4 regions of the Sporosarcina sp. FSL K6-3508 genome follow, and region 4 is predicted to be linked to each of the others. Evidence: riboswitches for the same ligand, from Rfam matches in the RefSeq annotation. Region 4 holds a riboswitch; each other region holds the start of a gene.
What was found. Region 4 has a riboswitch for S-adenosylmethionine ahead of metK (methionine adenosyltransferase). Riboswitches for the same ligand answer to the same signal wherever they lie in the genome.

Region 1 (5,099 bases), 1.4 Mb from region 4:
TTTGTATCGACGATTATTGGGTACAACTAAGTGTATATAAGCAATCTTGCCTTATCGTTTAAAACATTCTTTCCACAATCAACCTCTTCACTACACTACATTAGTTTTAGGAGGAATTATGAAAAAAATCTCGCTAACATTTTATATCACCTTGGTTGCCGTCATAATAGCCGTCGGTTATGGAGTGATTGCGCCGGACCACTTCGAGAGGATGACCTCCGACGTTAAAAATTGGATTGCCTCTTCCTTTGGCTGGTACTATTTGTTGACGGTATCCATGCTGTTTTTCATTTCGGTCTATCTGATCTTTAGCCCCATCGGCAGAATCCGTTTAGGAAAAGACAGCGATCGTCCCCAATTCTCTTTAATATCATGGCTGGCTATGCTTTTTTCCGCCGGTATGGGAATCGGACTTGTCTTTTACGGGGCTGCTGAGCCCCTATCGCATTATGCAGTCAATCCTGCTACTGCGGGGCCTGAAACAGCGGAGGCTTATAAAGAAGCCATGCGCCAAGCATTTTTCCATTGGGGCTTCCATGCTTGGGCTGTCTATGGGATGACAGCTCTTGCACTGGCCTATTTCCAATTCCGTAAAGGCCAACCGGGATTGATTTCGGCTACTTTGAAACCCATTTTCGGTGACCGCGTCAATGGGCCCCTCGGTATTGTCATTGACGTATTTGCTATCTTTGCTACAGTGTTTGGCGTTGCCACATCTCTCGGCCTTGGCGCTGTCCAAGTCAATGCGGGGCTGCATTACCTTTTTGGTATTCCTGTCAGTTTCCTATCGCAACTCATCATTATCATCATTGTAACGATTTTGTTCTTGGTGTCTGCATGGAGCGGGCTCGGCAAGGGGATCAAAATCTTATCAAATGCCAATATGGTCCTTGCTATTGCATTATTATTTTTCGTCATTGCTTTAGGACCCACATTGCTTATTTTCGATATGTTCACCGACTCGATCGGTGGGTATTTAGAGCATCTTGTTCGCATGAGTTTCCGTACTGCCCCTCTCGATGTTGGGAATCGTGCATGGCTTAATGATTGGACAATATTTTATTGGGCTTGGTGGATCGCTTGGTCGCCATTTGTCGGTATGTTCATTGCCCGGGTTTCGAAAGGGAGAACGATCCGGGAGTTTATGATCGGTTTACTCGTCGTACCAACCGTGTTAAGTATGATCTGGTTTTCTGCATTTGGTACTACAGCAATTGAAACACAAAAGGCTGGGATTATTGATTTAGCTTCCACTGCAACTGAGCTGACAATTTTTGAGATGTTCAGCGGCATGCCGTGGTCTTCTATAATATCCATGATCGCCATTTTGCTTATCATTTCATTTTTCATCACTTCTGCAGATTCAGCTACCTTCGTACTCGGTATGCAGTCATCTTACGGATCGCTGACACCACCTAATAATTTAAAGGTGGTATGGGGAGTGATTCAGTCCTCGATCGCTGTTATTTTATTGTTTGTCGGTGGATTGGATGCGCTACAAAATGTAGTTATCATCGCCGCCCTGCCGTTTTCCGTTATCTTGATCATGATGGTCACTTCGTTGTTCATGTCATTGAAAGAAGAACGAAGGAAAGTGAAACGTCGGTAAATACAAAAAAGTCACCGGACTCGGTGACTTTTTTGCTTTTACCTATTAATTAATGAACAGCCTTTTCGACCGCTTTCTCAATCGCTTGTTTTAAATCTGCAATAATATCATCTGCTGATTCCAACCCGACAGACAGGCGAATCAACTCTTCAGTCACACCCGAACTCTTCAGATCTTCTGCGGATAATTGCTGGTGTGTAGTAGACGCCGGATGAATGATCAACGACTTCGCGTCACCAACATTCGCTACATGTGACCAGATTTCCACATTATCAATCACTTTACGACCTGCATCCCGGCCACCTTTAATGCCGAAAACAATAATGGAACCATAGCCGTGCTTCAAGTGTTTTTGCGCCAACTCATACGTCGGGTGTTCTTCAAGACCCGTATACGTCACCCAGTCCACTGCCGGATGTTCCTTCAAGAACGCTGCGACTTTCTGTGCGTTTTCATTATGGCGAGGCACACGCAAATGAAGCGTCTCAAGCCCCTGCAATAAATTAAATGCACTGTCCGGCGCCAAGCAAGGTCCGAAATCACGCAATAATTGAACGCGCAGCTTCGTTGCGAATGCAGCCCCTGCCGTATCGATGCCATATCTCAACCCATGATACGATTCATCCGGTTCTGTGAACCCTGGGAATTTTCCTTGAGTCCAATCAAATTTCCCTGCATCGACCGCCACGCCTCCAATCGTCGTGCCGTGCCCGCCAATCCATTTCGTTGCGGAGTGAATGACTACGTCTGCTCCGAACTCAATCGGATTGGAGCCATATGGAGACGGGAACGTGTTATCCACCAACAATGGAATACCGTTGTCATGCGCGACTTTCGCTACCGCTTCTACATCAAGGACTTGCAGGCTCGGATTACCGATCGTCTCTGCGAATAACGCCTTCGTCTTATCTGTAATTGCCGCTTCAAAGTTTTTCGGATCAGATGCATCCACGAACTTCACCGTGATGCCATAGCGCGGCAGTGTCACAGCGAATAAATTGTACGTGCCGCCATACAGATTGCTGGCCGCCACAATTTCATCTCCCGCGCCCGCAATGTTCAGGATCGAAAATGCGATTGCCGCCATTCCGGATGATAGCCCTACTGCTGCAGATCCACCTTCGATCTGCGCCACACGCTCCTCAAAAACTGCGACAGTCGGGTTAGTAATACGTGTATAGATATTGCCTGCTTCTTGCAAAGCAAATAAATTCTGTGCATGCTCTGTATCTCTGAAAACATATGAAGTCGTACGATGAATCGGCACAGCACGTGAACCGGTTACAGGATCTGGCTGCTGTCCTCCGTGCAATAAAACAGTTTCTGGCTGAAATTTAGTCATAACTATTTCCCCTCCGAATTTATTAGTCTACCTGATGGAATACTGAAAAGCAGAAGAGGGCGTTTTGTCGTGACAGACGTTGGAGGGCTTATCGTAAAAGGGTGCTCTCCCCCTTTTTCGAAAAGACCGAAACGTCCCGAGCAGCTGCCCTCTGCAGCTAGACAATGAGCCTAGTGAGGATACAAAGAAGCCCTCTTCCTAAAAATAAGAAGAGGGCTTTGCTTTCGCTCATACCTCTCTTATCTTCCAAACTGTCAACAGTTTGTAGGAAGTAGCACCTTTGCATAACTAGCCGGTTGCCGGGCATCATAGGGCCTAATCCCTCCGCCGCTCTTGATAAGAGTTTGTCTATTCGTTTTCCATCTTGAAAAATAGTATAAAGCCAATACCAACTAAATGCAAGGGTTATTAGTAGAATGTTTAGAAATCATTGTGATTTCTAAAAAATATCCCACCAAATTTTCACTGCAGAGCCCATGATCAATACAGCGAGAATTCCTTGCAACACTTTCGTATTGACTTTGCGACTTACCTTCACTCCAAGCGGGGCCGCCAGCACGCTCGCAATAATCATGACAAGCGCCGGTTCATAGGGAACTTGCCCTGTGAAGAGTTTTCCTGACGCCGAACCGATTGAAGACAATAAAGTGATTGCTAGCGAAGTGGCTATCGTGACCCGTGTAGGAATTTTTAATACAACAAGCATGATCGGTACGAGGATAAACGCCCCTCCTGCCCCTACAATTCCTGCAGCCAACCCAACTAGCAATGCAGTTCCTGTGGCTATCCATTTATTGAACGCAATTTCTTCCACGGGGATGTTATCAAGACCTTTTTGCGGAATGAACATCATCACGGCTGCCAGCACGGCCAATACACCATATACAATGTTAACGGTTGCTTCCGACAGCAGACTGGAACCTGCCCCTCCGATTACACTGCCGATCAATACGCTGATTCCCATATACAACACAAGTGGCTTCAAGATTAGATTGCTCTTGCGATAAGCAAAGACACCTGAGAGAGAAGCAAAGAATACTTCAACTGCCGTAATACCCGAGACGTCATGCGATGAAAAAGCTTCAAAACCAAGTAATGCAGGAATGAAAAGTAACATTGGATATTTGACGATGGCACCGCCAATTCCCATCATGCCGGAAAGGAATGAGCCGACAAATCCAATGAGGAAGATGGTGATGATAAATGTAAAACTCATGATGTTCTCTCTCCCTCCTTCCTAATGAAAGAGGGCAATGGAACACCCTCTTTGCTTAGTTTATCCTTTTTGAATCCAAAATTTAAAGACATCGGACTCTTGTTGCTGGTCCACTACCTTGTGATTTCCTGATGCGGCCCAAGCTGTCAAATCTGCTACAGATCCTTTGTCCGTTGCATGAATTTCAAGGATATCCCCTGCTTCTAGTTCTTTCATCGCTTTTTTTGTCCGTACGATCGGCATTGGGCAAGCCAATCCTTTAGCATCTAAAAATTTTGTCGTGTTCATTTGTATCTTCTCCTTTTGAATCGTTTTTAATTGAAAATAAAATTACAGTTTGTTGTCCCGTCGCTCGACTTCCATTGGCAGAGTAAAGTTCACTGGCACCGCTGTGCCGCTAGGGAATTGCCTTACGCCACGAGCCAGCTAGCGAAGTTCATGCTAGCAGTCTCATGGCAACGGCCGACCCCGCAGTTGCGGCTTCGCTGGAATGGGTAGGTATCATTATGTTGTGTTTAAAGTAGGCAATTCCGAGTCTGATGTCTAGTCTGAAATGGTCTTGCTAGAAAAACACATCGGTTAACCCCCACTCAAAAAAAGTAGGCGCCTCACAAGCGGGTATACGGAGCGATGTGACAGGCAGGCGTTCTTCCAGAACGGCACATTGCGGGAGCCATCCGCAAGCGCCGAAGTGGGTTCGATTACAACACCTTATCTCACCGCACAGCGATTCGGTCCGATTTCCATTTCGCGTTGTGTTTCTTCATCCGGTTGGACCTTGCCCATATTTGTCTGGCGGATTTCTTGATACGCATTTGGCTGTGGCGGTAGATTGCCTGTCACCAATTCCCTGAATTGCTCCTCATCCTCGATATTCAAGCCATGATTTCGTTCATATAACACGCCTAGCTTCTCTGCAACACTACCGTCGT
Region 2 (5,099 bases), 120 kb from region 4:
AAACGAAATATCTGATGAAATCATCTCCGGCTTTTTGCTCGGTTCTGCAAAAAAAGGGGCCACTGGGAAAGCAGCTGCTGCTTTGGAGACGTGTAATCCAGTCGTTCGTCGTGTGCTTGCAGACTCCATACCCAACTGTATAGAAATGGCGTATGAATTGTCGATTTATCAAAATAAACATCACTATTATCAAGTCCCTCAGTTGAATACTCAGGACATGAACATCCTACTCAACTCATTTGCCCCCTCGCAAGGACAACCCAGCATGCCGAAAAACCTTCAATAACCAGCTAAAAGCAGACTTTTGTCTGCTTTTTTGCTTTCTCCCTCATTGTATTTGTATACTGTAAGAATACAGACAAATGAAGGGGTGTATTTATGAAAGTTGCCATTTTTGACTTTGACGGCACGTTGTATACGAAAGAAACCTTTAAATTGCTTATGGAGCAATTGAAGAAACACCCGAGTTACCAGCGTTATTACAGAAAATTCTACAGATCGATTTTACCTTTATATATCCGTTATAAGCTGAAATTACTGCCTGAAAACGAAATGAAAGAACGATCCATGAAGCTGTATTTGAAGGCTCTTGAGTCTTTAACAACTACACAGCTAGAGCAATACTTCGAAAATATGCACGAAGAAATGTTAAGCGATTTCAATGAAGATGTCGTCAACAGATTAGCTCGACATCAAGCAGAAGGCCATCATGTATTGTTAGTTTCTGGTGCTTATACTCCCTTTTTGACTGCAGTTACGAGCCATTTGTCATTCGATCGTATTATCGGTACTGAAATCCCTTCACGCGGCGAACAGATTACGATGGACCAACCATTTCTACATATCCAAGGAGAGCGTAAAAACGAACAAATCGACAAGGCGCTTCAAGGTAAATCGGTTGATTGGGAAAGCAGCTTTGCATACGGAGATAGCATCTCCGACTTGCCCGTATTAGAGCAAGTCGGCAATCCTGTAGCCGTCAGACCCGATTCGAAACTTGCAGCCATAGCAAAGCAACGAAATTGGGACATTTTATGATGATAGCCAAAAAGCCCTGAATTAGGATTCAGGGCTTCAGGGCTTCAATCTTCAAGCATTCTTTAACGTATTAACATATAAGTTTCCATCGGTTTGAATTTCTGCATACAACACATGCTCCGGCTTCCCGATGCCTTGCAGTTCCAGTTGTTGCTTCAACCACACATCAGTCAGCTTCAATTCCCGCATATTTTTCTCTTGTACTTTTCCGTCGGTAATAATTTCGGTCGGAATATATTTGGGTGTAGGAGAAGCCACTTTGACATCTTTTTTCGTTGCCTTCTCTTCGCCTGGCTTAAGCATCACGCTCAAGTTTCCATTCGTTTCGAAAATCGCATAATTGACGTCTTTCATGGAAAAAACGGCTTGTTCCCGAAGCAACATATTCAATTCATTAAAATTCAGACGCAGCTTTCTTAATGAACCTTCCACAATCTTTCCATCCTGAATTACGATGATTGGCTTATCATCCAACAGGACACGTAGTTTTTTTGATTTAAACGTTAAATAATTGGCAAGTATCGTCAATACTGCCCACAGGACCATACCATATAAACCATTCAAGAACGGTGTCTCGGACTCCCCTGCCAAATCGGCGGCAATCGAACCGATCGTGATACCTGTAACATAATGGAAGAAGGTCAATTGAGATATTTGTTTTTTCCCCATGAACCGGGCCAGGATCAGAAGGACGATAAAGGAAATAACAGTCCGCAAAGTCATCTCCCAAAAAGACAGCTCCAAAAACTCATCCATATTCATAACGCACACCTCCATTGAGTGGAGTATGTGTGAAATGAGGTAAACTATACTTTCATAAGCTTATTTCAATCCCAAACGTATGGCGTTGCTTGATAGACATAGTAGTTCAACCAGTTCGAGAATAACAAATGTGTATGTGAACGCCAAGTATTCATTGGTTCTCTCGTCGGATCATCATTCGGGAAATAATTTTCAGGTACATCAATATCCAATCCCTTTTGGACATCTCGCCCGTATTCTTCAGCCAATGTATGTGCATCATACTCTAAATGTCCTGTCACCATTATGTTTTTTTCATCATTAGAAATCACAATGAATGCACCCGCATCATCCGATACAGATAGCAGTGTCAAATCCGGATGCTTCTCAATTTCTTCTATGGAAACAGCCGTGTGACGTGAGTGAGGAGCAACAAATACATCGTTAAATCCTCTTGCCAAATTGACTGTTTGGTCCGTGATATCGTGAGAAAAAATCCCAAAACATTTCTTCGGCAACTCAAACTTATCAATGCCGTAATGATGATAAAGTGCGGCTTGCGCGCCCCAACAAATATGCAAGACAGAGGTCACATTGGTTTTTGTCCACTCCATGATTTTCTCTAATTCCTTCCAATACACTACGTCTTCAAATTGCATATGTTCAATAGGTGCTCCTGTAATAATCATGCCGTCAAACTTGCGCTCTTTCACGTGTTCGAATGTTGTATAAAACGTTTCCAAATGAGTTTGACTGACATTTTTGGAAACATAGGTCGCCGTATTTAAAAACGTCACGTTTACTTGCAAAGGCGTATTACCAAGTAATCGTAATAATTGAAGTTCTGTTTTTTCTTTTTCAGGCATTAAATTCAGAATCAAAATGTTCAGCGGCCGAATATCTTGCTCCGTCGCCCGATCTTCATCCATGATGAAGATTTTTTCTTTCTTCAGTAACTCACCTGCAGGTAATTGTTTCGGTATATTAATCGGCATATTTCTTCCCCCTTGGCTATTCATTCGGCCTGTTTTTACAAAATAAAAAACCTCTTTTCCTGTAGATAAGAAAATGAAGGTTTAGGACCACAGTTCTTATCTCTCAAGACAACAATCTTGTTGGAGGTAGCACCTTCCTGTTTACACAGAGGTTGCTGAAGCTTCGTCAGGCCAAATCCCTCAGCTTCTCTTGATAAGTAGTATTTAGTTAATATCATTTCACGAAAATGATTTACTGACTATTATAACATTAATAAACTAATTGTATAGTCAAATTTTCAAATAGTTCTGCTCATTCCAATCTCGTAAATTGTAGACCGGAAATATTTGTGTATAATAGGAACTACCAACTACTTTTTAAAGGAGGAACTCATGAGATCTTTAGGCATTGTTCGCAAAGTAGACCATCTTGGCAGAATAGTTATTCCGAAAGAGCTACGCAAATCTTTGCAATTAGATAAAGGCGATCCCATTGAAATTTTCGCAGAAGACGATCGAATTATTTTGAGAAAATATCAAGTGAATAAGGCATGTTTCATTACTGGTGAAGTAACGGACGAAAACAAAGAACTATCAAACGGATTATTCATAAGTCCTCAAGGCACGAAAATCCTTCTAGAACAATTACAGGATTTTGTTTAAATATTAACAAGCCAACGATCTCCTTGGATCGTTGGCTTGTTAGCATACATCAAAGTAATAAAATTTGGTTGACTTCAGAGTGAAAAGCGGAACAAGTGAATATAAGTTTGTAGCCCGGAGATTGGCTCCCCGCGGAAAGCCATCCTCCCGGAACCTGGATCAACGGTTCTTTTACCCATTCACCCTCTGCTCACAAACTATTGATAAACTCTTCAATCTCCTCTTTCGTCTTGCGATTCTTACTGACAAAACGGCCTGTTTCCTTGCCTTCACTGAATGCGATAAAGCTTGGGATGCCAAATATATCGAGCTGACTGCACAAGTCAATAAACTCATCCCGGTCGACATAAATAAATTGGTACTCGGAAAATTCCGTTTCCAGTGTTGGTAAAAACGGCTCGATCACTCTGCAATCAGGACACCAATCTGCAGAAAACAAGAAAATCACTCGCTCTTCTTGCTTCAATTGTTCGAATTGCTCGAAGGACTCTAAGTTTTTCATCTTACATTACCCCTTTACTTGAATAGTATGGTACTACTATAACATTGATTGGCATATATCTTCTCTTCTCACGACTTATGCTATTTCCTAATACTCCATAGTAAAAGTTACTTATAATCCGCTTTTATCTCTCAAACACGAACGTTCACAAATCATTCAATAATTTATGTTCGCCTTTATTAGTTTTTCATTTTTTTCCGAAAAGTAATTGACAATTACTTTTGACGTGTTATGATTAGTTCAAATTTAATACACGCAAAACAATTTTGACGAAGACATACCTTCCTGTAAAAGAATTTTCTAGAGAGCTGATGAATTGGTGAGAGTCAGTAAATTCTTGGGATGGCGGCACTTCCGAATTGCTTGGCTGAATAGTTCAGTAGGCCAATCCGTCACATGCACGTTACGCATGCTGAATGAAGGCTGCTTTTGCAGCAAAACAAGGGTGGTACCGCGTTAGTTTATTGAGCTTTTCGCCCCTTACGTATGTAAGGGATGGAAGGCTTTTTTATTTTTCCTAAAAGGAGGTAAGCATAGAACGTACATATGGGATCAACTCTATAAAATTCATTTTGAAAACTTTACAACAATAAAAACTACTGAAGGAGAGAATGATTATTATGGCTTTTAAAGTACTTATTAGTGACCCACTTAGCGAGGACGGTATTTTTCCATTACGACAAGCAGAAGGTTTTGAAATTGTGATCGATACAGATTTGACACCTGACCAACTGAAGGATCGGATCAAAGGTTTTGATGCTCTTCTAGTACGTAGTCAGACAACTGTTACGAAAGAATTGCTAGATTCTGCTGATCAATTGAAAATTATTGGACGTGCAGGTGTAGGTGTCGACAATATCGATTTGGATGCAGCTACAGAAAAAGGGATTATCGTCGTCAATGCTCCTGATGGAAATACAAATTCAGCTGCTGAGCACACGGTAGCTATGATGATGGCGATGGCTCGTAAAATTCCACAAGCATTCAATTCACTGAAGAACAATAAATGGGACAGAAAATCATTTCTCGGTGTAGAGCTAAAAGACAAAACATTAGGGATTATCGGACTTGGCCGTATTGGTGCAGAAGTTGCCAGACGTGCGAAAGGTCAACGTATGAATGTCATCGCGTACGATCCATTCCTAACTGAAGAAATCGCAAAGAAATTGGGTATTGAAATT
Region 3 (5,099 bases), 920 kb from region 4:
GTTCAGAGGTCCCTTCTAGCGGCGTCCCATCCACGGCGTGCAGGAAGTTGACTGGAATGGAGTCTGCATCGAGTATCCGCAGGCTGTGTGCCATGGAAATGACATCCTCTTTTGTTTCACGCATTCCGACTATTACGCCAGAGCAAGGAGATATTCCCGCTTCCTTTACATGTCCTACTGTGTTTACACGATCATCGTATGTGTGCGACGTAGTGATGCTTTCATGGTGTTCGGCAGAGGTGTTCAAGTTGTGATTGTATCGGTCTACACCTGCTTCTTTCAAGCGTGCGGCTTGTTCTGGCTTCAGAATTCCTAAACATGCACAAACGGTCATTCCTTTATGTTTCTCTTTAATTTGCTTGACGGAATCAATAACGATTTCAAGCTCACTAGCCCGAGGTCCTCGTCCACTTGCCACGATACAATAAGTGCCCGCTTTATTTGCAGCAGCTCGCTCTGCACCTTGTAATATTTCTTCTGATTTCATCATTGCATACTTTTCAACCGGTGCTTTTGACACAATCGACTGGGCACAGTAGCCACAGTTTTCCGGGCACAACCCCGACTTCGTATTGATGATCATATTAAGTTTTACTTTGTTTCCATAGTAATGGGATCGGATCGAGTACGTCGCATGAAGCAGCAACAGCAAATCTTCATCCGGACTATTTAATATTGAAAGCGCTTCCTCATTTGTTAATACGTGACCTTTCAAAACTTGGTCAGCCAGCCTTTGATAGTTCGTCAAAATGTATGCCTCACTTTCAAATGTTTTGAAATTCTAAATGCGAATATTCCCGCCAGTACGGCTAGCACAATATCCTTCGGTAATGGAGGAATCATCCAAAGCCATGCAATTTTGTACGTAAACACCTCTGGCGCCGCAGCCCAAACTTTATAGGCGACATACATCCAGTTCGTACCCAATAAATAGTTGATTGCTGTCGCAACAAGTGATGCAATAATATAAGATGGCAGTGTATTCTTACGCTCCACGATTTTACCTGCTACATAAGCAATCAAGATGAAAGTAACGATAAAACCAAATGTCGGGCTTAAGATTTGGCCAAATCCACCTTGAAACTTAGCAAATACAGGAGCCCCTGCAAGGCCGACCATCATATAGACAGTCATCGACAATGCACCAAGACGGCTACCCAATAACAATCCTGACAAAACAGCGAAAAATGTCTGCAATGTAATAGGTACTCCCCCGACTACTAAAAATGGTATGAAAGAAGTGATATTAGCCCCATTCATCATTAAAGCAGCAAACATTCCACTATATACAATTGACAATGTACTGAATTTACTTTGCGGACGTCCTTCCGAAGCTGTCGTCATCATGACACCTCTTTCTATTTTGAGTTACTATAAAAATAGTAATGGTTGACTCATTGATTGTCAACTCGTTTTTAATTTAAGTTAACTAATAATTTATGGAACATCTTATATGTAAGGAATGACACCCTTTTCTTATCCAATAAGGCAAGAAAGAAACAGACAAGACCCACATCTACCCCTGCTGGCAATTTCTTAGAATGAACAAAATGCTTTCTCTGCAAAAAAAGAACTACCCGGGAAGTCAGATGAACATGACTTCTCGGGCAGCTCCTATTTCTTTTTATCGACTTTGTCTTCTTTTTCTTTCCTGAAAAGAAAAAAAGCAAGTACACCACTTAATGCAGCGGCGCCAAAGGTAATCCAAACACGCGAATCCCACGGTACTTCTTCATAATTATTCTCCAACATAATCCAGGCAAGCGTGCCGACAAGTGCCGCTATCGGAATGGAGTATTTAAAAAACTGCATGATTCCTCACCTTTTCAAGTTACTCCTTTAATTTTACCATGTTTCAGTAAATTTCTCTATGCGCACTCCGGTCTTCAAGAACTTCATCAAACATTCACTTGACGATTACCTACAAAGCCGCTATGATATGGTTAGAATTATCGAAATAATTTAATAAGAATCATATCTTATCAAGAGAAGCAGAGGGACTGGCCCAAAGACGCTTCAGCAACCAGCCGATGGGCAAGGTGCTACTTCCAGCAGTATGCCGAAATGGCACACTGAAAGATGAGAGGGAACTGGTCATTGCGATTACAAAGCCTTCTATTTACTTGAAGGCTTTTTTTGATTAGAGAAAACAAAGGGGGATTTGATGATGTCATTAATGGAGAAACTTCAAACAAATGTCCTGACAGCAGATGGGGCAATGGGAACTATTTTGTATTCATATGGGATCGATTATTGCTATGAGGAATTAAATATAGAGAAACCTGAAATTATAGAGAAAATCCACCACGACTATATCGAGGCGGGAGCTGATATTATTCAGACCAATACATACAGTGCCAATGCAGTGAAATTGGCTCGTTATGGATTGGAAAACCGTGTTACGGAATTCAATAAAGCAGCAATCCAAATTGCAAAGCGGGCTGCTGCACCAGGTGGTCAATTTGTGCTTGGTACCATCGGCGGTTTGCGTGGAATTCGCAAAAGTGATGCATCGCTCGATGAAGTAAAGCAAGTAGTCCTTGAACAGGCCAACGCATTATTGACTGGAGATCCAGACGGACTGTTGCTCGAAACGTATTATGATTTCGAAGAATTATCATCCGTCGTTTCAACACTTCGTCAAATCACAGATGTTCCGCTAATTGCGCAAGTCTCCATGCACGATCCTGGAGTTTTGCAAAACGGACTTTCATTGAATGACGCGTTGCATCAACTGGAATCACTAGGTGCAAGTATAGTCGGTGTAAACTGCCGCTTAGGGCCTTACCATACAATCCAAGCTTTTGAAAATGTGAAACTGCCGGAAAATGCATTTTTATCCGCTTATCCGAATGCATCTTTACTGGATGTGGAAGATGGCCGCATTGTCTATGAATCTGAAGCTGAGTACTTCGGGCGAGCTGCAGTATTGCTGCGTGATCAAGGTGTACGGTTAATTGGCGGGTGTTGCGGAACTACTCCTAAACATATTAAAGCAGCGAAAACTCGATTAGCGGGATTGTCTCCTATCACCAAGAAAGTAGTAGAACCAACAAAGCCAATCGTTATTCAGGAAGCCGGCCCGGTAAAACATCAACCGCTCCACGAGAAAGCCAAAACAGAACGTACGGTCATTGTGGAATTGGACACACCACGGCATTTAGAGACAGAAGATTATATTAAAGGTGCCAATTTACTTTACGATGCAGGTGTTGATGCCGTAACGATGGCGGATAACTCATTGGCATCCCCTCGGATCAGCAATATGGCAATGGGTTCCATCATTAAAATGCAGCACAATATCCGCCCTCTTGTCCACTTAACGTGTCGAGATCACAACTTGATCGGGTTACAATCTCATCTAATGGGGCTTGACGCGTTAGGCATCCACGATATTCTGGCTGTAACAGGTGATCCGACGAAAGTTGGTGATTTCCCTGGCGCAACAAGCGTCTACGATGTATCGAGTATGGAACTGCTGCAGTTAATCAAACAGTTGAATGAAGGGATTTCATTCTCCGGTAAACCATTACGTAAAAAAGCGAACTTCTCAGTTTCAGCTGCGTTCAATCCGAATGTCCGTGTATTGGACCGGGCTGTTCAGCGATTGGAGAAAAAGATTGAAGCAGGTGCAGATTATTTCATAACGCAACCTGTCTATACAAAAGAAAAGATTATTGACGTCTATGAGGCTACAAAACATCTAGATACACCTATCTTCATAGGTATTATGCCTTTGACAAATATTCGCAACGCAGAGTTTCTGCATCATGAAGTGCCTGGCATTAAACTATCTGACGAAGTGCTTGAACGGATGTGCGCCTGTGGCGACGACCGAGCAAAAGCCACTGAAACAGGAATTCAGATCGCAAAGGAGCTGATCGATACAGCAGCGCAATACTTTAACGGACTGTATTTAATCACACCATTCCTCCGTTACGACATGACACTTGAGCTACATGACTACATTAAACAAATAGATAAGCAGAAGGAGAGCGAATTATCACATGCAGAGACATCCTATTGAAGAACAACTAGACAAACGAATCCTTATCATTGATGGCGCGATGGGGACGATGCTGCAGGCGGAGGACCTCTCAACAGAAGATTTTGGAGGCGAAGATTACGACGGCTGTAATGAATATTTAAACGTTTTACGACCTGATATCTTGGAGAAGATTCATGATGAGTACCTAGAGGCAGGAGCCGACATCATTTGTACCAACACATTTGGCGGCACTCCCCTTGTTCTGAATGAATTTGCACTAGGACATCGTGCACATGAAATCAATACTAAAGCTGTCGAAATTGCAAAGGCAAGTGCAGCAAAGTATTCCACTGCGGAGTGGCCGCGTTTTGTCGCAGGGGCGATCGGACCGACGACTAAGACTCTTTCTGTCACAGGCGGCATTACATTCGATGAACTTTCTAATGATTTTTACGTGCAGGCGAAAGCATTGGTTGAAGCTGGCAGCGATTTAATCCTCATGGAAACTAGTCAGGATATGCTAAACGTCAAAGCCGGCACGATTGGTATTAAAAAGGCCTTTGAAGAGCTAGGACGCGAAGTACCAATCATGATTTCCGGTACAATCGAACCGATGGGTACAACACTTGCAGGTCAAAGTATCGAAGCATTTTACATTTCCATTGGACACGTCAATCCCCTATCTGTCGGCCTAAACTGTGCGACTGGACCAGAATTCATGACGGATCACTTACGTTCGTTATCTGACCTGGCAACTAGCTATGTGACATGCTATCCGAATGCCGGATTGCCAGATGAAGAAGGTCATTATCATGAGTCTCCAGAATCCCTATCGAAGAAGCTGGAAGGATTTGCAGAAAAAGGCTGGTTGAACATGGTCGGCGGCTGTTGTGGTACGACACCTGAGCACATTCGAGCAATTCGAGAAGCTGTAAAAGACAAAGCACCTCGTCAAATGCCTGAAAAAGAACCTGGTCATGCCGTTTCAGGTATTGAACCTTTGCTATATGATGACACATTGCGTCCTTTATTAATTGGGGAGCGTACAAACGTTATCGGCTCACGGAAGTTTAAGAAGCTAATAATAGAAGAGAAGTTTGAAGAAGCGTCT
Region 4 (5,099 bases):
TATGCGGCGAATGATGAAGAGGGTAATTGGAGGCACACCAAATAATATGCCGGATGCCTATCGTGAGCGGACCGCTTTGTTCCGCGTGCACGATATTGAAATACCTACTTTGATCATCCATGGAACGGCGGACACAAATGTTTCATTTGAGCAAGCACTGTTACTAGAAAATGCGCTGCGCGATGCCAATAAAGAATACGAAACATGGTATTTAGAAGGATTTACCCATTACATTCCGCCCGAGATGAACCGCAAACTAGTGAAAGAAGCAGTGGATTGGATGAAAAGCAAAAGCCGATAATCAAAAAAATCCTTGCAGAAATACTCTGCAAGGATTTTTTAAATAAATTATGCGATCGGGCCGCCTTTGATTGCGATCTCTTCAGAAACATGGTTGAATTTCTTGAAGTTTTCACGGAAAGCTGCTGCAAGACGCTTCGCTTCTGCATCATATTCTTCAGGATTTTCCCAAGCGTAACGTGGGTGTAACACATTGCTTGGCACGCCTTCGATTTCAAGAGGCATTTCGAGTCCAAAGATTTCATTTGTCTTAGTCTCTACATTATCCAACTTACCGGCAATTGCCGCGCGAACCATAGTTCGTGTGTAACCTAAGTTCATACGAGAACCGACCCCGAATATTCCGCCGGTCCAGCCAGTATTAACCAAGAATACTTTTGCGCCGTGTTCGTCAATTTTCTTACCAAGCATCTCTGCATACGTTGCAGCAGGAAGAGGTAAGAACGGTGAACCGAAGCATGTAGAGAATGTTGGTTCTGGAGCAGTGATTCCACGCTCCGTACCTGCCAATTTCGATGTGAAGCCACTTAAGAAGTGGTACATTGCCTGTTCTTTTGTCAGGATCGAGATTGGAGGCAATACGCCGGAAGCATCAGCCGTTAAGAAGATGATGTTTTTCGGGTGACCCGCAATAGACGGTGTCACAATATTTTCAATATTTTCAATCGGGTAAGCAACCCGTGTATTTTCAGTTAATGAATTGTCATCATAATCCGGTATACGTGTATCTTCGTCCAATACAACGTTTTCCAACACGGAACCGAAACGGATCGCGCCAAAGATTTCAGGTTCTTTTTCTTCAGAAAGGTTGATACATTTCGCGTAGCATCCGCCTTCGATGTTGAATACACCGTTATCAGACCAGCCGTGCTCATCGTCACCGATCAACTTGCGGTCAGCGTCTGCGGAAAGTGTTGTTTTACCTGTTCCTGAAAGACCGAAGAATAGTGCCACATCGCCGTCTTCTCCAACGTTAGCTGAACAGTGCATCGATAGGATGCCTTGCTCTGGAAGCAAGAAATTCATCGCAGAGAAAATAGATTTTTTCATTTCTCCCGCGTACTCTGTTCCGCCGATCAAGACAATACGTTTTTCAAGGGACATGATGATGAATGTCTCTGAATTTGTGCCATCCACTTCTGGATCCGCTTTGAAAGAAGGGGCAGCCAAGATTGTGAATTGCGCTTCGTGTGACTGTAGTTCTTCTGCAGTTGGACGGATGAATAATTGGTGAACAAACTGGTTTTGCCAAGCCAATTCATTGACAACTTGTATGGATAACTGAGAGTCTTTATCTGCACCTGCGTATCCTTTGAAAACGAAGAGTTCATCCTTTTGCTTCAAATGATCGATGACTTTCGTGTATAATGAATCAAATACGTCAGGGGAGATTGGCTTGTTGACGCTTCCCCAATCTACTTTATCTTTGGACACTGCATCTTCGACGATAAATTTATCCTTCGGAGAGCGTCCAGTATATTTACCTGTGCGTGCTGCTAGAGCGCCATCTGCTGAGAGTTCGGCTTCTCCTTTAGCGACTGCCTTTTCGGTTAATTCTGCCACAGACGCTTGGATCGTCACGTTGCTTCCTGATAGAAGACTTTTTAAACTATCATCAATTTTTGCAGATATCATATTTACATACCGTCCTTTGCGTAGTCGTTTTATTTGAGTAGAACATCTTAATTCGTAAATAGTATAACACATTAAGAATAATAATCTATACTAATTAAAAACTCAAGTGATTTGAGATAAAAAAATTGACAAAATCACAACTTTTTTATACTATGTGACATGAACGGATACTCTTATCCCGAGTTGGTGGAGGGTACAGGCCCTATGAAACCCGGCAACCTGCAAAAGACAGTAGTCTAGCGCGAAGGTGCCAAACCTGAAGCAAGGTTAAATTCCTTGGACGATAAGAGTGAAAGGTGCTGCGCGTGAAATTTTGCCTTTTACTCATTGCTAGAAAGTGAGTAGGGGGCTTTTTATATTGTCTAGCCCTGAATCCTTATGGTATATGATTGACGTCAATTCAGGCGTGGAGCTTTACCAGGGACTTAAGAGAGTACCGTATCATGTTGATTGAGGGGGAAACAAAAATGACAAACCGTCGACTGTTTACATCAGAATCAGTTACTGAAGGCCATCCTGACAAGATGTGCGACCAAATATCGGATGCGATTTTGGATGCGATATTAAAGGAAGATGCGAATGCCCGTGTGGCATGTGAAACGAGTATTACGACAGGACTCGTATTGGTAATGGGTGAAATCACTACCACTACCTACGTAGATATCCCAAGAGTAGTCCGTGATACTGTGAAAGAAATTGGGTACACACGTGCGAAATACGGTTTCGATTATGAAACTTCTGCTGTTTTAACTTCTATTGATGAGCAATCACCTGAAATTGCCGCGAGTGTCAACGTTGCGCTCGAAGCTCGTGAAGGCTCTATGACAGACGAAGAACTGGATGCCATCGGAGCGGGTGACCAAGGATTGATGTTTGGTTACGCTTGTAATGAAACACCTGAATTAATGCCGCTTCCGATCAGTCTTTCCCACAAGCTGGCATTCCGACTTGCGCAAGCGCGTAAAGAAGAGTTGATTTCTTACCTGCGTCCTGATGGTAAAACGCAAGTAACTGTAGAGTATGACGAAGACAACAAACCTGTGCGGATTGATACGATTGTTATTTCGACACAGCATCATCCGGAAGCGACAATGGAACAAATCGAGAAGGATATTAAAGAAGTAGTAATCGACGCGGTCGTACCTGCTCACCTATTGGACGAACAGACGAAATACTTCATTAATCCGACAGGAAGTTTTGTTGTGGGTGGTCCTCAGGGAGATGCGGGACTCACTGGAAGAAAAATCATCGTGGATACATATGGCGGATATTCTCGTCATGGCGGCGGTGCATTTTCTGGTAAAGATGCAACAAAAGTGGATCGTTCTGCTTCCTATGCTGCACGCTATGTCGCGAAAAATATTGTGGCGGCAGGATTGGCAGAGCATTGTGAAGTACAACTTGCCTATGCAATCGGTGTGGCAAGCCCGGTATCCATTTCAATCAATACATTCGATACAGGCCGTCTATCCGAAGCACTCTTAGTCGAATTTGTTCGGGAGTTGTTTGATCTGCGACCTGCAGGCATCATTAAAATGCTTGATCTTCGTCGTCCGATCTATCAACAAACGGCTGCATACGGTCATTTTGGCCGTACGGATATTGAATTGCCGTGGGAGAAAACGGATAAGGCAGATGCATTATTAGAATTAGCAATTAAAAATGATGTGAAACAATAAAAAAGATAGTTGAAGGCAGAAAGGGGGGATTAATATCCTTCTTCCTGCCTTTTTTTTATAGTATAATATAAAATAAAGAACATTCAGAAATTGGGAAAGGGGAAATTTATTGACTACACTACAACATACATTTGTGCTCGATATGGATGCTGTGCAATTGAAAGCGGAGTTAGATAGCGGGCAGATTACTTCACGTCAAGCGACGGAGGCTTATATTGCACAATGTCAGGCAACCAATCCAGCTGTGAACTTTTTAGTGGAAGAGCGATTTACTAAGGCGTTGGCCGAAGCGGATCAAGCAGACAAAGAACGGAATACAACGAAGATGACAGGGAAATTATTTGGCGTACCTATTAGTATGAAGGAATCATTCGATGTGGCTGGGATGCAGACGACAGGCGGATTGCCGTATCGTAAGGGACAGATGCAAACGACAGACGCGGAAATTGTCCGTCGATTAAAAGCGGAAGGCGCCATCCTGATCGGCAAGACAAATACACCGGCACTCTGTTTTTGTCAGGAGACCGACAATGCATTGTATGGCCGCACCAACAATCCCTACGACCTCTCTAGGACAGTAGGCGGCTCGAGTGGCGGAGAAGGTGCGGCGATTGCTCTAGGGGCGGCTGCAGCGGGAATAGGTTCAGATATCGGAGGATCCATCCGTTTCCCAAGTCATTTTACTGGGGTCATTGGCTTCAAATCAGGAAATTCGCAAGTTTCATCAATCGGCAGCTATCCTGCCGAAGAGCATCCATTACAGCAAAGAATGCTTGGAATCGGGCCGATGACAAAATCGGTACGGGATGCAAAACTGCTTTACAGCATCATTGCGGATGAACTACCTATGGAAAATGAGTTGAATCAATATACTGTAACGTTCTTGCCCGATATGAAGCTGCCGCTATCTAAGGAGACAGAAGGCTTCTTACAGGCGATCAAAGGATTTCTGTCGACAGAATTTCCTATTAGAGAGGACATACCTCCTCATTTTCAAGAATCAGCGGAATTATGGCAAGAGATCATGTCCATTGACGGCGCGAGTGGAGCAGCAGTAGAAGCATTCGGCACACGTCCGATCCGGCCGGTGCGTGAATTTTTATTAGACAAGGCGGGCAAACAAACCGATTTGCATCGGTATTTATCCTGGGCTTTAATTGGTGCCTCTTTATTCAAACCTTCAGCGGAACGAGTAGCTGAGATCGAAACCATTATTGAAAAAGGTGATGCGGAATTAGACCGCTATCTGGATAAGCGAATCCTTGTTTTGCCTGTTTATCATACGGCAGCCCTTTCGCACGGTATCGTATACAAAGAGTTATTCTCCATTCGGAAGACATTTCTGCAATATATTCCTTACGTCGCGTATGCCAATGTGTGGGGGCTTCCTGCTTTGACAATCCCTATTGGAGCGGATCGAGACGGCATGCCGCTTGGTGTACAACTAGTGAGCAAAATCGGGAATGAAGATGCGTTGTTTGCACT

Region 1: it holds a riboswitch for S-adenosylmethionine, as region 4 does, so the genes downstream of both, MKX97_RS01205 (O-acetylhomoserine aminocarboxypropyltransferase/cysteine synthase family protein) here and metK (methionine adenosyltransferase) in region 4, are expected to answer to the same signal.
Region 2: it holds a riboswitch for S-adenosylmethionine, as region 4 does, so the genes downstream of both, metA (homoserine O-succinyltransferase) here and metK (methionine adenosyltransferase) in region 4, are expected to answer to the same signal.
Region 3: it holds a riboswitch for S-adenosylmethionine, as region 4 does, so the genes downstream of both, MKX97_RS16895 (bifunctional homocysteine S-methyltransferase/methylenetetrahydrofolate reductase) here and metK (methionine adenosyltransferase) in region 4, are expected to answer to the same signal.

What each region holds. Positions count from the first base shown of each region.
Region 1 is NZ_CP152016.1:253,990-259,088, reverse strand. Features, by position in the region: gene MKX97_RS01210 (BCCT family transporter) at 119-1,609, shown strand; gene MKX97_RS01205 (O-acetylhomoserine aminocarboxypropyltransferase/cysteine synthase family protein) at 1,659-2,951, opposite strand; SAM riboswitch class I at 3,188-3,294, opposite strand; gene MKX97_RS01200 (sulfite exporter TauE/SafE family protein) at 3,391-4,167, opposite strand; gene MKX97_RS01195 (sulfurtransferase TusA family protein) at 4,228-4,455, opposite strand; gene MKX97_RS01190 (MBL fold metallo-hydrolase) at 4,879-5,099, opposite strand, start outside.
Region 2 is NZ_CP152016.1:2,346,733-2,351,831, forward strand. Features, by position in the region: gene MKX97_RS11540 (spore coat protein) at 1-286, shown strand, start outside; gene MKX97_RS11545 (HAD-IB family hydrolase) at 379-1,038, shown strand; gene MKX97_RS11550 (DUF421 domain-containing protein) at 1,090-1,800, opposite strand; gene metA (homoserine O-succinyltransferase) at 1,866-2,774, opposite strand; SAM riboswitch class I at 2,868-2,974, opposite strand; gene MKX97_RS11560 (AbrB/MazE/SpoVT family DNA-binding domain-containing protein) at 3,147-3,416, shown strand; gene MKX97_RS11565 (thioredoxin family protein) at 3,607-3,918, opposite strand; gene serA (phosphoglycerate dehydrogenase) at 4,539-5,099, shown strand, end outside.
Region 3 is NZ_CP152016.1:3,380,959-3,386,057, forward strand. Features, by position in the region: gene bioB (biotin synthase BioB) at 1-748, opposite strand, end outside; gene MKX97_RS16885 (biotin transporter BioY) at 745-1,347, opposite strand; gene MKX97_RS16890 (hypothetical protein) at 1,615-1,812, opposite strand; SAM riboswitch class I at 1,977-2,086, shown strand; gene MKX97_RS16895 (bifunctional homocysteine S-methyltransferase/methylenetetrahydrofolate reductase) at 2,168-4,027, shown strand; gene metH (methionine synthase) at 4,008-5,099, shown strand, end outside.
Region 4 is NZ_CP152016.1:2,461,890-2,466,988, reverse strand. Features, by position in the region: gene MKX97_RS12185 (prolyl oligopeptidase family serine peptidase) at 1-301, shown strand, start outside; gene pckA (phosphoenolpyruvate carboxykinase (ATP)) at 349-1,935, opposite strand; SAM riboswitch class I at 2,106-2,225, shown strand; gene metK (methionine adenosyltransferase) at 2,403-3,614, shown strand; gene MKX97_RS12170 (amidase) at 3,724-5,099, shown strand, end outside.